One region of the Blautia caccae genome, then DNA from elsewhere that is predicted to be linked to it. Evidence: riboswitches for the same ligand, from Rfam matches in the RefSeq annotation. Region 1 holds a riboswitch; the other holds the start of a gene.
What was found. A riboswitch is a leader RNA that binds a small molecule or an ion and turns the genes downstream of it on or off. The one in region 1 is predicted to bind cyclic di-GMP.
Positions count from the first base shown of each region.

Region 1 (7,784 bases):
TATGTATACTGCTGCTTCTCATCCGGTACTACCACCAGCCTGTCCATCTCATAGCTCTGATCAAAGGTAATGACAGGAGAAGGCTTTCCGGCATTGTATCCGCCTGCATCCCAGGATGCCAGACTCCAGGAGGTGGTATAATCATTGTCTGCCACTGCTGCATCTGTCTCCGGTTTTGAGGAGGGATATTCAATGGATTTAATATGCGCGGTCAGTCCTCCGCCCTCCTTTGGCGTATTGATCAGCCTGTAATTGGAAGTGACTGCCGGATTGATATCCGTTGTCTCTCCTGCGTATATTTTTGACTTGCCGCTGGTTCCCATTTCATTTGTTCCCGTAAGGCATATCTCATAGGTTGTGCCGTCTTTTAAGTCTGTAAGCTGATATTTGTTCTGTTTGATATTCTCTTTCTTTTCAAATTCTTCTGTGCCCTGCTCCCTGTAGTAGAGGGTGTAGAAATCTGTGTCCTCCATCATCTTCCAGGTGATGTCCAGTTTTCTGTATCCTCCGGAAATGTTCACATTCTCCGGAGCGTCAGGCGCCTTTGAGGGCTTGGGTACCACGGTCACCGGCTCTGAATAGGCACTGCTCCAGTCGCCGTTCACTGAACGTACCAGAACTGTGTACTCCTCATTGTTTTTCATCTTCTCTGTGCCAAAGCTTGTGATAAGGATACTGTTCTCAGCGGTTGGATATACTTTGCTCTTCCCGTCCTTTTTCACCATAACTTCATAGCCGGCTACATTTGTCTGCGCGTTCCAGGTCACTGTGAATTTCTTATCGCCCGGCTCTGTACTTACATTGTCGGGAATATTCATCACGGGGGCAGGAATCCTGTCCTCCATTCCGTTTAAAAATTCCACCCTGGAGATATCTGCCAGACTGCTTCCTCCGGCATCTGTCACCTTGATGACTACCTTCTTGATCGCAACCTGTTTTCCCAGATTGATGATTATGGTACCGTCCGGTTCCATGACCGCCTGTGCCGCTGTGAGGGCAAACATGGACACTCCGCTTATGGGAACCTCCATGGTCTGCCGCTGCCCGTTTTCATCATCGTATTCCACGGTCACGGACCCTGCCCGGATGATATTGGCGGAATCTCTCGGCGGTGTCAGAACCAGCGCGCCTGCTGTTATATCGGAACGTTTTTCCAGATCAAGCTGCAGTTCCACCGGATTTTCCTCTGATATCTCCCCGCCGTCTGCAGGCTCCAGGGAAACGCTTCCCCCGTCGCCCAAAATACTCTCAATACTGCCATCCGACACCCGGGTGGACGCTCCCACATCTGCTGTGATTTCATCCATCAGATAACTTCTTGACACATAAGCTTCCGTTTTCTCAAATCCGTAGCTGTATGAAAGCCACTGCAGATCCACAAGGTCAACACTCTGATCCTGATTCAGATCATAGATACTGTCCGTACTTTCCTGATGAACTGCCAAGACCAATCCCGATTTGTCCTGCTCATCAATCACGCCGTCCCTGTTCACGTCACCGTATCCCATAACACCGGGATGTTTTTCCATATCAGAAAAATCCATTCCTGTATAGACATCCAGAAACTGCATCTTCTGCTCCATGGCCTGTATCTCCACATCCTGGTCATACGAGGCAAAGCTGTCTCCGCTTATACTGAGATGGTACTGCCCGGGTTCCAAATCTGTAAAAGATGCCTCCGCCTTTTTAGAAACGCCCTCACCCTCCTGCATGGAAAAGGATGCTGTAAGCTGCCGGCCGCCACCTGTTAAAACTGCCTGCAGTCCTCTGTTCAGCGCTTCCGGGGCACTGTATGGGAGTGTGTAAAGCAGGCTTAGATGCAGCCGGCCTTTCTGTACCACCGCTCCGGTCTCAGAGAGCAGTGCTCCTTCTCCTTTCTGCGCATCCGGATCACCTGCCATCTGTTCTCCTGCAGCCCCTTCTTTTCCGGACGCTTCCGTCTGTTCCTCTGCGGTCCCTGCTTTTCCGGACTCTTCCGTCTGTTTCTCTGCGGTCCCTGCTTTTCCGGACTCTCCCGTCTGTTCCTCTGCGGTCTCTTTTTTCCCGGATTCTCCTGCCAGTATCCCTGTAGTATCCTCTTTCCCGGATTCTCCCGACAGTATTCCTGTAGTACCTTCTTTTCCGGATTCTCCCATCTGTTCCTCTGCAGCCTCTGCGTTCTTTGGCGCTCCCGCCTGTTCACCCTGCATTTTCATCTGGCCCTCAGGCACTTCTGCAGGTTGCTGCAGGCTCCTGTTCCTCAGCGTTTCCGCCTGCCATCCGGGCGTCTCGCTCTGCTTCCCGGCATCCATCTTCTGGCTGCTGTCCACATCCACGGATGCTGCCTGCGCACCGGATTTAAAAGACTCCACATCCTGCCCCTGAATAGCGGCAGATGCAGTAGTCCCCGGTGTCTGCAGGAGCATACCGGATACAAGAAGCCAGGCGCATAACTTTTTCATTTTCAATTTTTATTCTCCTTCCCCTTTCAGGGCCAAAAAAAACGATACCCAGGGATATCGTTTTTCTTAAAGACAACAGACGGACAGAATATCCCTGTCCATCACTGTCTGCAGCCCGGCTATCCCTCCCTTGGGACCCGTGGCTTTGCGTCACTGCCTTACGACAGTTTTGCCCCTTTATTTTTTTTATATTTCCGTTTTCTGACTCTGTTCATGTATTAAACAGGATCACTATATTAAGAATATCAATTTTGACAATTTTAGTCAAGTCTTTTCATTCCATATTTTTGATTTTTTTACAGATTTCTTCCAGAAGACCGTCTCTGTTCTTTTCTGTAACTTCAATCACTTCCACGTCGGGGCGTTCTGCCACTGCCTGTGTAAACGCACCTGTATTCTTCTGCAGGACACCGATGACAAGACTCTGGGTATCCAGACAGGAGAACAATGCTTCCTGAAAGGCGGGGGCATCTGCCTCAGCCTTTCCGAGTTCATCTATCACGGCTGTTTTTTCAGGCATTTCCTTCACCTTTTTCATCACGGCTGCGCCCAGTGTCTCAAAGGTTTCCGGTATGGATATCTTCTTTCCCTTACCGGCCCGTATTAGGATCGGACTGTCATTTTCGTATTCTCCCACAGGTACCAGGCTGTGCAGGTAAAATCCCTTCTGGACACCGCCGATCTCATAGGGCAGTGTTCTGTAACCCACCGGCTCTGTTCCCAGTTCTTCCACAATACGGTTTAAAAGTGTGCTCTTGCCAGCCCCTTTTTCCCCTGTCAGGAAGATATGTTTTCTATGTGCTTCTGAGGGATGGGCCGTGAGTTTTTTCTTTCCGGCCAGCTTTTTCTCTGCCTTATGGCAGCCACACTGGCAAAAAGCCGCTGCCTTTTGGAGCATGGGACGCTTTTTTAAAGGAAATTCCGCATCCGGAAGTGTTTCCAGCAGATCTGCCAGAGCGGATATCTCTTCCACAGAGTGATAGACTCTGAACTCCCCATAGGTTTTTTTATCCCCGGCAAGTCTCCCTGCTATGGCAATCGTCTCCTCTGTCAAACGTTCCGAAACCTCCGCATCCTTATGTGCACAGATGATTCTGGGCACACAAAGTTCATACTCTCCTTCCAGTATGAGGTAATCCACAGGCAGTTTCTCATAGAAATCCCCGCTTACGTCCGCCGGAAGTAAAATATCGGTCTCTTTTTTCCCTTTTACACAGACAAGATCAGCGCCCGCCTCCCTGTGTCTCCACGTATTACTGTCAGAAGTGTCCAGGGTAAATTCGGGACAGAACACACTCTTTACGGTTCCCACCCGGTATCCCCGTTTTTTCAGTTCTTTGATGAGTCCGGTAACCGTTGTGGTCTTGCCGGACTTTCTCACACCTACGATCGTACAGATTTTCAACTGTCACCCTCCCTGCTCACTCTCTATTTCTGTTATATGTTTACACCAGCGCCTTCGGTGTGTATCCTTTGGAATCACGAGACGGTATGTCTCTCCATCCTGCGCAAGGTATACATCCCCCGCGAGGATTTCTTCACCGGAAACAAGCGTATCCCTGCCGTCCCAGCTCACAAACTCCACGAGGCTGTCCGCAGTCACACTGCCCAGTACCTCACTCACCGAAAAAGCCTGATAGGAATATTCAGCTCCGTCAGCACACTTCCCCTTGAGTTTCACAGGGGTCATGCCTTCAAACAAACCATCTTCTATCTTCATATATGCTCACCCCAGACTGCCAGCATATCCTCTATGTTATAGGAGTACACGCCATTGGAACACGGATTCTCCCCATGGTTCCCTCCGTCACCGGTCTCATGCACGCCATGATCGCTGATCAACAGGATCTCTCCCTTAAAAATCCCGGAGAGCGCTTCTATATATCCGTCTGTCTCTTTTAATTTTTCCATACACGCAGAGCTAAAGGGGCCGTCTGCATGGGCCGCATCATCAATCTCATGAAAATGGGCAAAAATAAATTCTTTTTCCTCCGAAGCCGCTTTGCACGCATCCCGGTAAATCCAATAATCGCAGCCTTTTCCCTTTGCCGCAGCATGAAGCCTGGGCAGAAGTTCTGTCTTCAAAATCCTGGTATCCCCCTCTAAAAATGCTGTATTTTCCCCACTCCTGCCGGCAAACAGGGTGGGGACCAGAACTTCCCTGTCCTTTCTGGAGTGTATCCCGTGCACATACGGCAGTTCCCCTGTTATCATGGTAGCCATAGCCGGATTCGTCACCGGCGGCTCCACAGTCCTCACAGGGAGCACGGAAAAATTGCGGCTGATAAAAGGCACACTGCCATTGTCCGCCGCATTTTTGTACATACGGTAACCCAATCCGTCCAGGTAACAGACCATTACCTTTCCGTGTGTCAGTTTTTCCCTGACACGGGGCGCAAATTCCTGCAGCTTTCTGCCGTAATGAAAACAGAGCTGTTCATATTCTTCAGGCGTATTTACATTTGCAATGACCGCCTCTCCGAATCCCAGCTCCTCCAAATCCAGATACCGTGTATTGACCCGCTGAAACAAAAGTCCGGGCTTGTGCTCCCGGTTTCTGCGCATATGCTCCACAACAGGCAGAATCCTTTTTGCATACACACTGCACAGCGGCTGAGGCCTGCCCTCTCTTCTGAGCACCAGGCAGTCCTCCTCACCGGTAATGTTTGACACCAGAGCCTTTAAAAATTCCCGGCTTATCATGGGCATGTCTGTGGCAAGCATCACCGCATACGGTGCATCCATCTGCTTTAATACCTGATAAATGCCCTCCAGCGGTCCGTATTCTTTTTCCTCATCCTCCACCAGTGTACAGGACAGATCCCGGTATTTTTCCCTGTCATCCACTGAGACATAGATTTCAGGGAAATCCCGGCAGGCATCTATAAGCGTATGCAGAAAGGTGTCACCGTTCCATGTAAGGGAAGCCTTGTTTTTTCCCATTCTGCTGCTCTTTCCTCCTGCCAGAATCCCTGCTGCTGTCTTCACCATATCCTAATCCTCCCCCAGATAAAGGGCATCAATGGTGCTGCCCGGCAAAAGTGCGTCCGAGCCTTTTGGAATCATGCCGATGAGATTACAGCCGCCCCAGGGGCTGACCATACCGTTTGCCTGATTCTTCCTGGTGTTTAAGCACACTCTTCCCTGATGGAATTCCAGAATACCGGGGATGATCCTTCCTCCCGGGCTTTTCTTTGGAAATCCCTCCGGCAGACATACCGGAATACTGGGCACTTTGTATTCTTTTTTACCGCACATTTTACGGAATGCGGGAAGCCCCAGCAAAAATAAAGCTGCCGCCGCTGCAGAAGGATTGCCGGAAAGGCCCAATAAAAGCCTGCCGTCCTTTACCGCTGCCAGAGTTGCCATTCCCGGCTTCATTCTCACCTGCCAGAAGAGCACCTCTGCTCCGATTCCCTCCATAGAGGAAAGGGCCAGGTCATAATCCCCCACAGATGCGCCTCCGGTTGTTATGACACAGTCCGCATCGGCCAGACACGCGGTGAGCGCATCCTTGATGGCGTCCTCGTCATCTCTGACAATTCCGTAGATATCTGCTGTGATTCCCCACTGCCGCAGAAACCCCTGCAGCATGTAGGCACTGCTGTTTCTTATTTTACCGGGTTTCAGCTCCTCCGACACGGGCAGAAGCTCATCCCCTGTGCTGATGATCCTGACTCTGGGTTTTTTGAAGACTTCCACCTCTCCATACCCGAGACCTGCAAGCAGTCCCACGGACGCAGGGCTTAAATGTCCGCCCTCCTCCATGACGACCTCTCCTGTCTTTACATCTTCCCCTGCTTTTACGATGTTGCTCCCCGAAGCAATGGGTGAAAAGAAACACACTTCCTTATCAGTAAAGGAAGTGTCTTCATATTTCACCACAGCATCGGCCCCCTGAGGGATAGGCGCTCCGGTCAGTATTTTTACTGCCTCCATAGGCCCTACCGCTTTTTCGGGCGCATGTCCCGCCGGTACCTCCTCAATAATTTTTAAAGTCACCGGCGTATCATGTCCCGCATCTGCAACATCCGCAGAGCGGATGGCATAACCGTCATAGGGGGAGCGGTCAAAGGGCGGAATATTTTCTTTGGCCAGTATCCGGCAGGCCAAAATCCTGCCGTAAGCCTGATCGATCTCCACCTTTTCCTTCCCCATTCTCTCTGTATGGGAGAGAAGCAGGTCTATGCCTTCCTGTATTTCAATTCTCTTTGGATAGTTTTGTGCCATATCTGTTGTCTCCGTTATACTTGTTACGACTCAGCCAGCTAAATCGTTACAGGTATTCGCCCATTAAAAATCGCTTTGCGATGGGGCGAATACCTGCTGTCACGTTACTATTCTTATACACGGTCAGCGCGGTAAATGCGCAGACCTGGCTGAACAGTTACAAAATCATTACTTATGCTTTTTCAATTTTTATCGCACATACCTTGTATTCCGGTATTCTTGCGTATTTGTCCAGTGCTGCATTGGTCAGCCAGTTTGCATTTCCATCCGGGAAGTGGAATGGCATCCAGGATTCGCCCTGGGAAACCTTGCGTCCTACTCTTGCGGTGGATTCAATCTGACCACGTCTGGAGGATACTTTTACCTTGTCACCGTTTTTGATACCCAGTGCCTCGGCATCCTTGTAGTTCATCTCTATATAGGAGGTACCCTGGATTTCCATAAGTCCCGGTGTTCTTCCGGTCATGGCCCTTGTTGTATAGTGATACAGCATACGGCCGGTCATCATGATGATCGGATATTCCTCATCCGGAAGCTCTGCGGACGGAACGTACTCTGCAGGATAGAACATGGCAAGTCCTCTTGAGAATTTGCCCACATGCAGAATCGGGGTTCCCGGGTGATCCTTGGTCGGGCACGGCCACTGCAGAGTTTCACCTGCGTCAAGCCTTGCATGGCTGATGCCGCCGTAGCTTGGTGTTACGGACGCGATCTCATCCATGATCTCAGCGGAGGTCAGATGCGGCTGCGGATAGCCCATACGGTTCATCAGGTCAATGATGATATCTGTATCCAGTCTCATATCCCCGTCCAGCTTCACAGCAGGGCGTACTCTCTGCACACGGCGTTCCGTGTTGGTAAAGGTACCCTCTTTTTCCGCGTAGCTGACACCCGGAAGGATAACATCCGCATACTGTGCGGTCTCTGTCATGAACAGCTCCTGGATCACAAAGAAGTCCAGATTTTCCAGTGCTTTGATAATGTGATGGGTATCCGGGTCTGTGACAATGGGGTCTTCACCGTAAATGTACAGGCCTTTTACCTTGCCTTCGATAGCTGCCGGGAATACTTCTGTGGAGTGCAGACCATTGTTGGGATTCAGCTTCACGCCCC
Region 1 is NZ_JBBMFP010000005.1:239,637-247,420, reverse strand. Features, by position in the region: gene WMO65_RS07805 (fibronectin type III domain-containing protein) at 1-2,441, opposite strand, end outside; cyclic di-GMP riboswitch class I at 2,548-2,625, opposite strand; gene mobB (molybdopterin-guanine dinucleotide biosynthesis protein B) at 2,716-3,846, opposite strand; gene WMO65_RS07795 (hypothetical protein) at 3,850-4,161, opposite strand; gene WMO65_RS07790 (NTP transferase domain-containing protein) at 4,158-5,432, opposite strand; gene WMO65_RS07785 (molybdopterin molybdotransferase MoeA) at 5,436-6,671, opposite strand; gene fdhF (formate dehydrogenase subunit alpha) at 6,844-7,784, opposite strand, start outside.

Region 2 (7,784 bases), on a different contig from region 1:
CAGAGCCTTTCAGCAGAGGGGCAGACGCCTCCCAGCAGGGTAAGGTGATGCATAAATACATTTTGGGCGTGTATGACCTGTATACCCGCCTGACCACAGAGTTCCCTGACATCCTGTTTGAATCCTGTGCCAGCGGCGGAGCCAGGTTTGATCCGGGCATGCTGTATTTTGCGCCGCAGACCTGGACCAGTGATGATACGGATGCCAGTGAGAGGACCAAGATCCAGTACGGTACTTCTTATGTATATCCTGTTGTCAGCATGGGCTCCCACGTGTCAGCAGTGCCGAACCATCAGATGCACCGTATGACGCCCATCGAGACAAGGGCGAATGTGGCGTACTTCGGAACATTCGGCTATGAACTGGATCTGAACCTGCTGTCAGAGGCAGAACTGGAGAGCGTGAAAAAGCAGGTTGCGTTCATGAAGGAATACAGGGAGCTGATTCAGGTGGACGGCGATTTCTACCGTCTGCTGAGTCCTTTTGAGGGAAATGACACGGCATGGATGGTAGTGGCCCGGGATAAATCCCAGGCAGTTGCCGCGTTCTACCAGAGAATGAACAAGGTAAATGCATCCTGGCTCAGGCTGAAGCTCCAGGGACTGGATGCGGATACACTGTATGAGGTGAGCTGTGATCTGGCTCCTTCCGCATCTTATGATGACAATATAGCGAAAATATATGGATTACGAACAGATGAAGATATGGTGAAAACCTACTGCGCATACGGCGATGAGCTGATGCAGGTGGGTATACCGATTGACAGGGAAGATTTGAACAAAAAGGGCGGAGATTTTGCATCCCTGCTCTATACCCTGAAAAAGGTAACTGACTAGAATGATGCGGCGGGAATGTTCAGGGTAGTGTTCCCGGACATTTCCGCCGTTTTTTAACTGCGGCAATGGTGTTTGTCCATTGTCATCTATGCATGCAGAAGGAGGGATTGCGTTGAAACACACAACCGGATTTACGAGTTCGGCCAGATACAGATGCCTGGAAGATTTGCAGAGGGAAGCTGTGGAGCTATGTCTTATTTACTGCGGCTGGGAATACTGCGACCCGGGGCACCGTTTCGGGCCGAATAAGAGGACTTCTTATGTATTGCATATTGTGAGGGAAGGTAAGGGAACTCTGGAGATATATAAAAAGAAATATAACCTGAGCGCAGGGGACGCGTTCCTGATTCCGCCCAGCACGGAGGCATGGTATGAGGCTGACCAGGATGACCCGTGGTCTTATATGTGGGTGGGCTTTACCGGGTTTAAGGCTGAGGAATGTGCCAACGGTGCGGGATTTTCAGTGAAGACGCCTGTGCATAAGGTTGAGTGTATGGGGGTGCTGAATGAATATATTGATGCAATGCTGGAGGCGCACCAGCTCTCCTACACGGACGAGCTGAGGAGAAACGGGCTTCTGATGCTGTTTTTTTCCGCGCTGATTGACGAGCACAGGAAGAATATTCCGGGTTCGGGCAGTCCGCATCCGTATCCCGGTTCTGTGTATGTGAAACATGCAATGGAGTATATTTCCTTTAATTATAACCAGAAGATCAAGATCAATGAGCTTGCGGATTACATTGGTGTGAACCGGAGTTATCTGACAAGCAGCTTCAAGAAAGCCATAGGATGTTCACCCCAGGAATATCTGGTGAACCTGCGTATGGAAAAAGCAAGGTCCCTGCTGAAGAACACAGATATGCAGATCAATGCCATTGCCAATTCCGTGGGCTATGTGGATCAGCTGGCTTTTTCCAAAATATTTAAACAGCATTATGGAATGAGCCCGAGAGCTTACAGAGAGGAAGAAGAAGAACTGGTGATCAAAAATAAAAAAGGTGATTATGAGGGAGCGCCCTTATAAGGGAAAAAGATATCCGCCGGCAGAGATGCCGGCGGGTATCTTTTTCCCTATTATCCCTCTTTTCGATAGGCGGCAGGTGAGAGGCCGAAGTATTTCTTGAACATGGCAGAGAACTGAAAGGGGCTGGAAAAGCCCACTGACGCGGCAATGGTCGACACGGGCTGTTCTGTTCTGAGAAGCAGGGTGGAGGCACGTTCCATTCTCAGCGCTTTTAAATATTCCCTGGGAGTCTGCCCATAGGCTGCCTTGAAAACAGAACACAGGTAATTGGGATGAATATGGAGTACATCCGCCACATCCTGTATTTTGATGGGCTCGCTGTAGCAGGAGTCAATAAAGGCCCTGGCATCCTGCGCATAATCTTTTTCCCGGATGGAGGAGGGACAATGGCAGGCCTGTGTTTCAATCAGGCGTGCGAACAGGTGGAGCATACGGCTGTTCACTTCCAGACATTTCTCCGGCTGGGAGACAGGGAAAAACTGTTCGCCGGGATACTCATTTCTGCTGTAGGACCTGACATTCTGCAGCCGGGGATCTGTGACAGTGAGTATAGATAATATCAGGCGCTCCAGTTCATCCGGGGGCAGGCAGATATCCGTAACCCTGTCTTTGCCGAACAGCATTTCCACAAAGGGGCTGCGGGAATCGCAGAAAAAACCGATCCAGGTGTATTTCCATGGGTCTGTGCGGGAGGCCTGATAGTGCCCGGAAGTGCCGGAGGGGATATAGAAAGCCTGTCCGGCGCGGACGTTGTAGGTTCTTCCCTCAGTCTCCAGAGTGCCGCTGCCTTTCAGGACAAAATGGATGAGGTGGTAGGGTTTCATATAAAATCCATACTGATAGCCGGGACTGCACTCCTGGATGCCGCAGTGGTTGAACTGCAGGGACAGGAGACTGACGGCAGTCCGGTGGATCAAAAGGTCCCTGTTTCCGAGCATAACAGCACTTCCTTTCTCTTGTATTGTGGATGATAGTCTGCTCCGGCTTTCGTGCTGGGTTTCGCAGGACTTTGAATAGTGATATTTTATCACGGGAGGCAGTAAAATTCGAGGGGATGTGGCGAAGATGTTGGATTTTGACAGGTATTTCTTAGAAAACCATATGTCCATTTTGCGGAGGGTCTGTTATCCTTCAAACAGGTAATAAACTGGGGAAAGGAAGTGCTCAAATTGGAAGTGATGGAAGTCAGAGATTTGAAAAAGGAGTATAGGACTGTCAAAAAGGAGGAGGGAATCCGGGGGAGTATCCGCCATCTTATCAAACCCAGGTATGGGAAAAAGGAGGCTGTGAAGGGGGTGTCTTTTTCCATTGCGCAGGGGGAGAGTGTGGCGTTTTTGGGCGCAAACGGGGCCGGGAAATCCACCACGATCAAGATGCTCACAGGGATTCTGAAGCCCAGCGGGGGTGAGGTGTCCATTATGGGAAAGAACCCGTTTTGTGACAGGATGGAGAACGCGAAGAAGATCGGTGTGGTATTTGGACAGAAGACACAGCTTTGGTGGGATATTCCGGTGATCGAGACTTTTCGGCTGCTGAAAAATATCTATGAGATACCGGATGACAGGTACGAAAAAAATATGCGGGAATTCCGGGAGATTCTGGATTTGGACGCATTTCTGGGGCAGCCGGCCAGGAAGCTCTCGCTGGGGCAGCGGGTGCGGGCAGATATGGCGGCGGCACTTCTGCATGAGCCGCCAATCCTCTTTCTGGATGAGCCTACCATTGGACTTGATGTGGCGGTGAAGCAGAAGATTTATGCGTTTCTGCGAAGAATCAATGAGGAGAAGAATACGACGATTCTGCTGACCAGCCATGACCTGAATGACCTGGAATCCCTGTGCGGGCGTTTGATCATTCTGGAGCAGGGGGAGATTTTATTTGATGACAGGATGGATAAGATTTTTGAACAGTATCCTGAAGGGACCACGCTGGAGCAGATCGTGATCGGGCTTTTTAACAGGAGGAGCTGCGGATGAAGAAGTACATGGCTTATATGCGGTGCGGGTTTTTGGAGGGATGTGCGTACCGGAGCAATTTTATTACGGGGATGCTGGCTAATTTTATCCAGGCTGCAGTGCTCTATTATGTATGGAGGAGTATTTTCAGGTATCAGGGGGTGGTAAATGGGTATACCTGGGAAATTATGAGAAAGTATGTGTTTGTAGCCTTTTTGTGTAACTGTTCCTTTTCTTTTGGATTTGAGATGAATACGGCGAAGAGGATCATAAAGGGGGATATCATTCTTGATCTGCTCAAGCCGGTGCCTTACAGGGGAATGCTTTTTTTCAGGATGCTGGGGACAGCCGGGATGGAATTCGGGGTGACGCTGATACTTGTCGGGTGTCTGTATCTGTCGGTGAACGGTGCGGCGGGAATCCGTTTGGAGAGGGTACTGCTGTTTTTGGTGTCCCTGTTTTTGGGAATGGGGATAAAGTTTGGGATACAGTATTTGTTTTCCCTGCTGTGTTTTTATACGGATAATTCTTATGGGGTGACTAAGGCCAGGGAGGTGCTGACCAACTTTTTTTCCGGGGCGATCCTGCCGCTTGTGATGTTTCCCGGGGGGCTTAGAAGGGTTGTGGAGGTGCTGCCTTTTCAGGGAATCGTATTTACGCCATGCAGCATTTTTATAGGGACTTTTTCCATGGAGGAGAGTCTTCGGGGGATTGCGGTGCAGGCTGTTTGGATTGGGATTTTGTGGGTGTGCGGGGCACTTTTTTGGAAGAAAGCATCAGGGGTCATTTCCCTGTATGGAGGGTGAGAGATGAGGAGATGGAGGCATTATCTGAGGATGTATGGGCAGATTCAGATGCAGAATATGAAGTCCCTGGCTGAGTACAGGACGGATTTCCTGATGATGGTATTTTTTACCGGGTTTTCTCAGGTTTGTAATCTGGGGGTGCTTGGGATCATTTACAGTAATATCCCTGAGGTGGGGGGCTGGAAGCTGTGGGAGATACTGCTTTTGTACAGTTTTCTGTTGTTCTCGGAGGGGTGTATTAACTTCTTTTTTCAGGGAACCTGGAAGATTGCGGAGATGATCAATATGGCGGATCTGGACCGGTTTCTGGTGCGGCCGCTTCCCGTGGGGCTGCAGCTTCTCACGGCCAGGATTGATTTTGACGGGCTGAATAAGATGGGGATTGCGGCGGCTGTGTTTGCTCTGGGGGCAAGTCACTGTAATATCAGGTGGAGTTTGTGGAAAATTGTCTGTCTGGCGGTATTTCTTGTGGAATGTTGTGTGATTCGTGTGTGTATGATCTGGATTGCAAGCTGTGCCTCATTTTGGATGGAGGGAGGGAAGAACAGTTTGAATTTCTTTGCTATTTCCATTGGGGAGATGGCGAAATATCCGCTGATCATTTATCCGCCTGTACTGCAGGGGATATTTGCGTATTTGATTCCGTATGCGTTTGTCAGTTACTATCCGGTGGGGTATCTGCTGGGAAAGAGCGGGATGCGTGCCGGGGTGATGGTTATGCCGGCAGTGTGTGCGGTGATGGCGGGGGTGGCTGTTATTGTGCTTAAGAGGGGGCTTGGGAGGTATGAGAGTAGTGGGAATTGAGATGGGACAGGATTGTTTCGGGGAATGCGGATGAATTTAAAAATATTAAAATAATGCAGGGTATAACATTGCGAATATATTGTGAAGAAATATTTTTGTCATACTGGATGTGCAAAGTCATATTTGCACATTCTTGGCATAAATAGTATAATTTTGGTATTCTGTAAATACATGTTGACATTTAACACGAAATGGAGTATGGTGAGTTTAAGATAAATATTCGATAATAGTAAAGCTGTCGAAAGGCAGTGACACAAAGCTAAAGGGTCTAAGGTCTAACAAGCATGACTATGACAGCCAGTTGCCGTATTATTTTTTGTAAGGTGATTTTTATACCTTGCTTTATTTTGATACGCTTCTGCCTGCAAATTGCTGCAGGCAGTTTTTATTTCGGGGAAAAGTGTATCCCGAGGTAAAAAACCGGTAGATACTTGTCACAGGATAAGTATGTTCTTTTTGTACGAAAAAATGAAAGAACGCCCCTGCCGGAGGCAGCAGAATCCTTTAGGTTTGTGCAAAGTTCAGGCATAGCGCCGGAGTTTGCCGCACAAACATCCGAAACTGAAAAAAATCAGGAACCGCGCGAGAGTATGCCTAGGCATACTCTCTTTGTTATTATACCTATAATAACAAAAACATCCTGAAGACATAAAATATAATTCCGTGCGGCCAAAAATTTCAGAGGTGAGAGAATTGAGTGAAGAAGAGAAGAAAACAAAGAGCACCGGTGAGATGGTCACTGATAATGCCCTAAAACTTCAGAAAGCGGTACTGAGACAGAAAATCATGATCGGAGCCCTTGTAGGTGTTATAGCAGTGGGCGGTGCCGGTGCAGCGGGGTATAAGCTCGGATGGTTTGGCGGAGACAATGACAAGGCACAGGAGGAGCAGGTATCAGCGGATATTGATCCAAATGCAGGGGACTGGGACGGAACTATCCCGGAGGCCCCGAAAGGCGATCCCAATGCGGAGAATATAGAATTACCGGGATATCCTAAGATATATATTCCTGCAGGACAGACAGATGTGGATGTGGCATTTTCCAACCCGGAAGGGAACCCCTGTTATTTTACATTCCAGCTTGTGCTCAAGGACAGCGGGGAAGTGCTTTATGAATCAAAACAGGTGCCTCCCGGGGAGGCGATTACAACAGCTACATTGAGCAAGGCTTTGGATGCAGGGGAATATGCGGCTGAACTGAGAATCACAACGGCAAGTATTGTGGACTTATCCCCCATGAACGGAGCAAATATGGAGACCGTGCTCGATGTGAGATAAGGGTGGTGTTTCATGGACAGCAGGAATTGGAGAGGGATTGTAATTTCTGTAATCACGTCAGCGGTACTTGTAGTTGGAAATACGGGGATGGCCTTTGCTGACGCGGAGCAATTTAATGAAGACGGGGAAGCAGATCCTGCAGTATCACAGGAGCTTGTCCGGGATGTGGACGGAAATTGGATTTTAGCAGATATAGAAGAACCTCAGGACTTTGATGAAGAAGAGGAAACAGAAGATAGTCTTCAGGAAGAAAATGAGGAAGAAAAGGATGAAGTCAACAGAGTGCATCATCACGATGAATTCTGTGGCTATAGAGAGGCAGTGCCGGAAATACCATGCGACCATGAGTGTGTGGATACGGATGGGGACGGCATTACAAATCATTGTCCGGAATGTGCGTACCGGCCTGCAGTTGAAGCGGTTCCCTGCAAGTATGAGCTGGAAAAGCTGAAAGCAGAAGAAGAGCTGAAAAAGCAGCAGGAGCTGGAGGAACAGCAGGAAAGTAAGGATTTGGAGGAGGAAGACCAGGATTCAGAGCAGCAGGGGGAAGATGACCCCGAAAGTGAAAATCCTGAACAGAAGGATTCCAAACCGGAAGAATCCGGGGAAACAGACGGACAAAATAATAAGAAAGAAGATGAGAACGGAGGAGAAGAAAGCGGTGACAGTCAGAAAGATACACCGTCCGGAATAACAAATCAGGGCCAGAAGGATAATATTTCCCATATGGATGAAGAGGCCCATGAGGTGACCTCACCTCAAACGGAAGGACAGGAGGATATTTCTGAGGAAACAGACGCAGAAGATGAAGAGACAGCGGATACCGGTGAAAAGGATGAAGGAGAATCCATAGATGGAATGGAAGATATGGAGAATACCCCGGAAGACCTGGATGCTGAAAAAGAACCGCTGCCGTCAAATGAACCTGTATATGAAGTCGAAATTCCTTCACAGGTAAAACTGACAGATGACACGGACAGCTTTACGATTCAGACTAAGAAATTGATACCGGAAGAGGATGGCGAGCTTGTAGTCACAGTGGAAGGAACTGAGAGCAGAGACAGGAAGAACTTCGCATTGT
Region 2 is NZ_JBBMFP010000015.1:69,131-76,914, forward strand. Features, by position in the region: gene WMO65_RS16445 (alpha-galactosidase) at 1-836, shown strand, start outside; gene WMO65_RS16450 (AraC family transcriptional regulator) at 949-1,860, shown strand; gene WMO65_RS16455 (AraC family transcriptional regulator) at 1,911-2,798, opposite strand; gene WMO65_RS16460 (ABC transporter ATP-binding protein) at 3,039-3,836, shown strand; gene WMO65_RS16465 (ABC transporter permease) at 3,833-4,621, shown strand; gene WMO65_RS16470 (ABC transporter permease) at 4,625-5,425, shown strand; cyclic di-GMP riboswitch class I at 5,644-5,734, shown strand; gene WMO65_RS16475 (hypothetical protein) at 6,119-6,703, shown strand; gene WMO65_RS16480 (hypothetical protein) at 6,716-7,784, shown strand, end outside.
Region 2: linked by a shared signal. The riboswitch ahead of WMO65_RS16475 (hypothetical protein) and the one ahead of WMO65_RS07805 (fibronectin type III domain-containing protein) in region 1 are both predicted to bind cyclic di-GMP.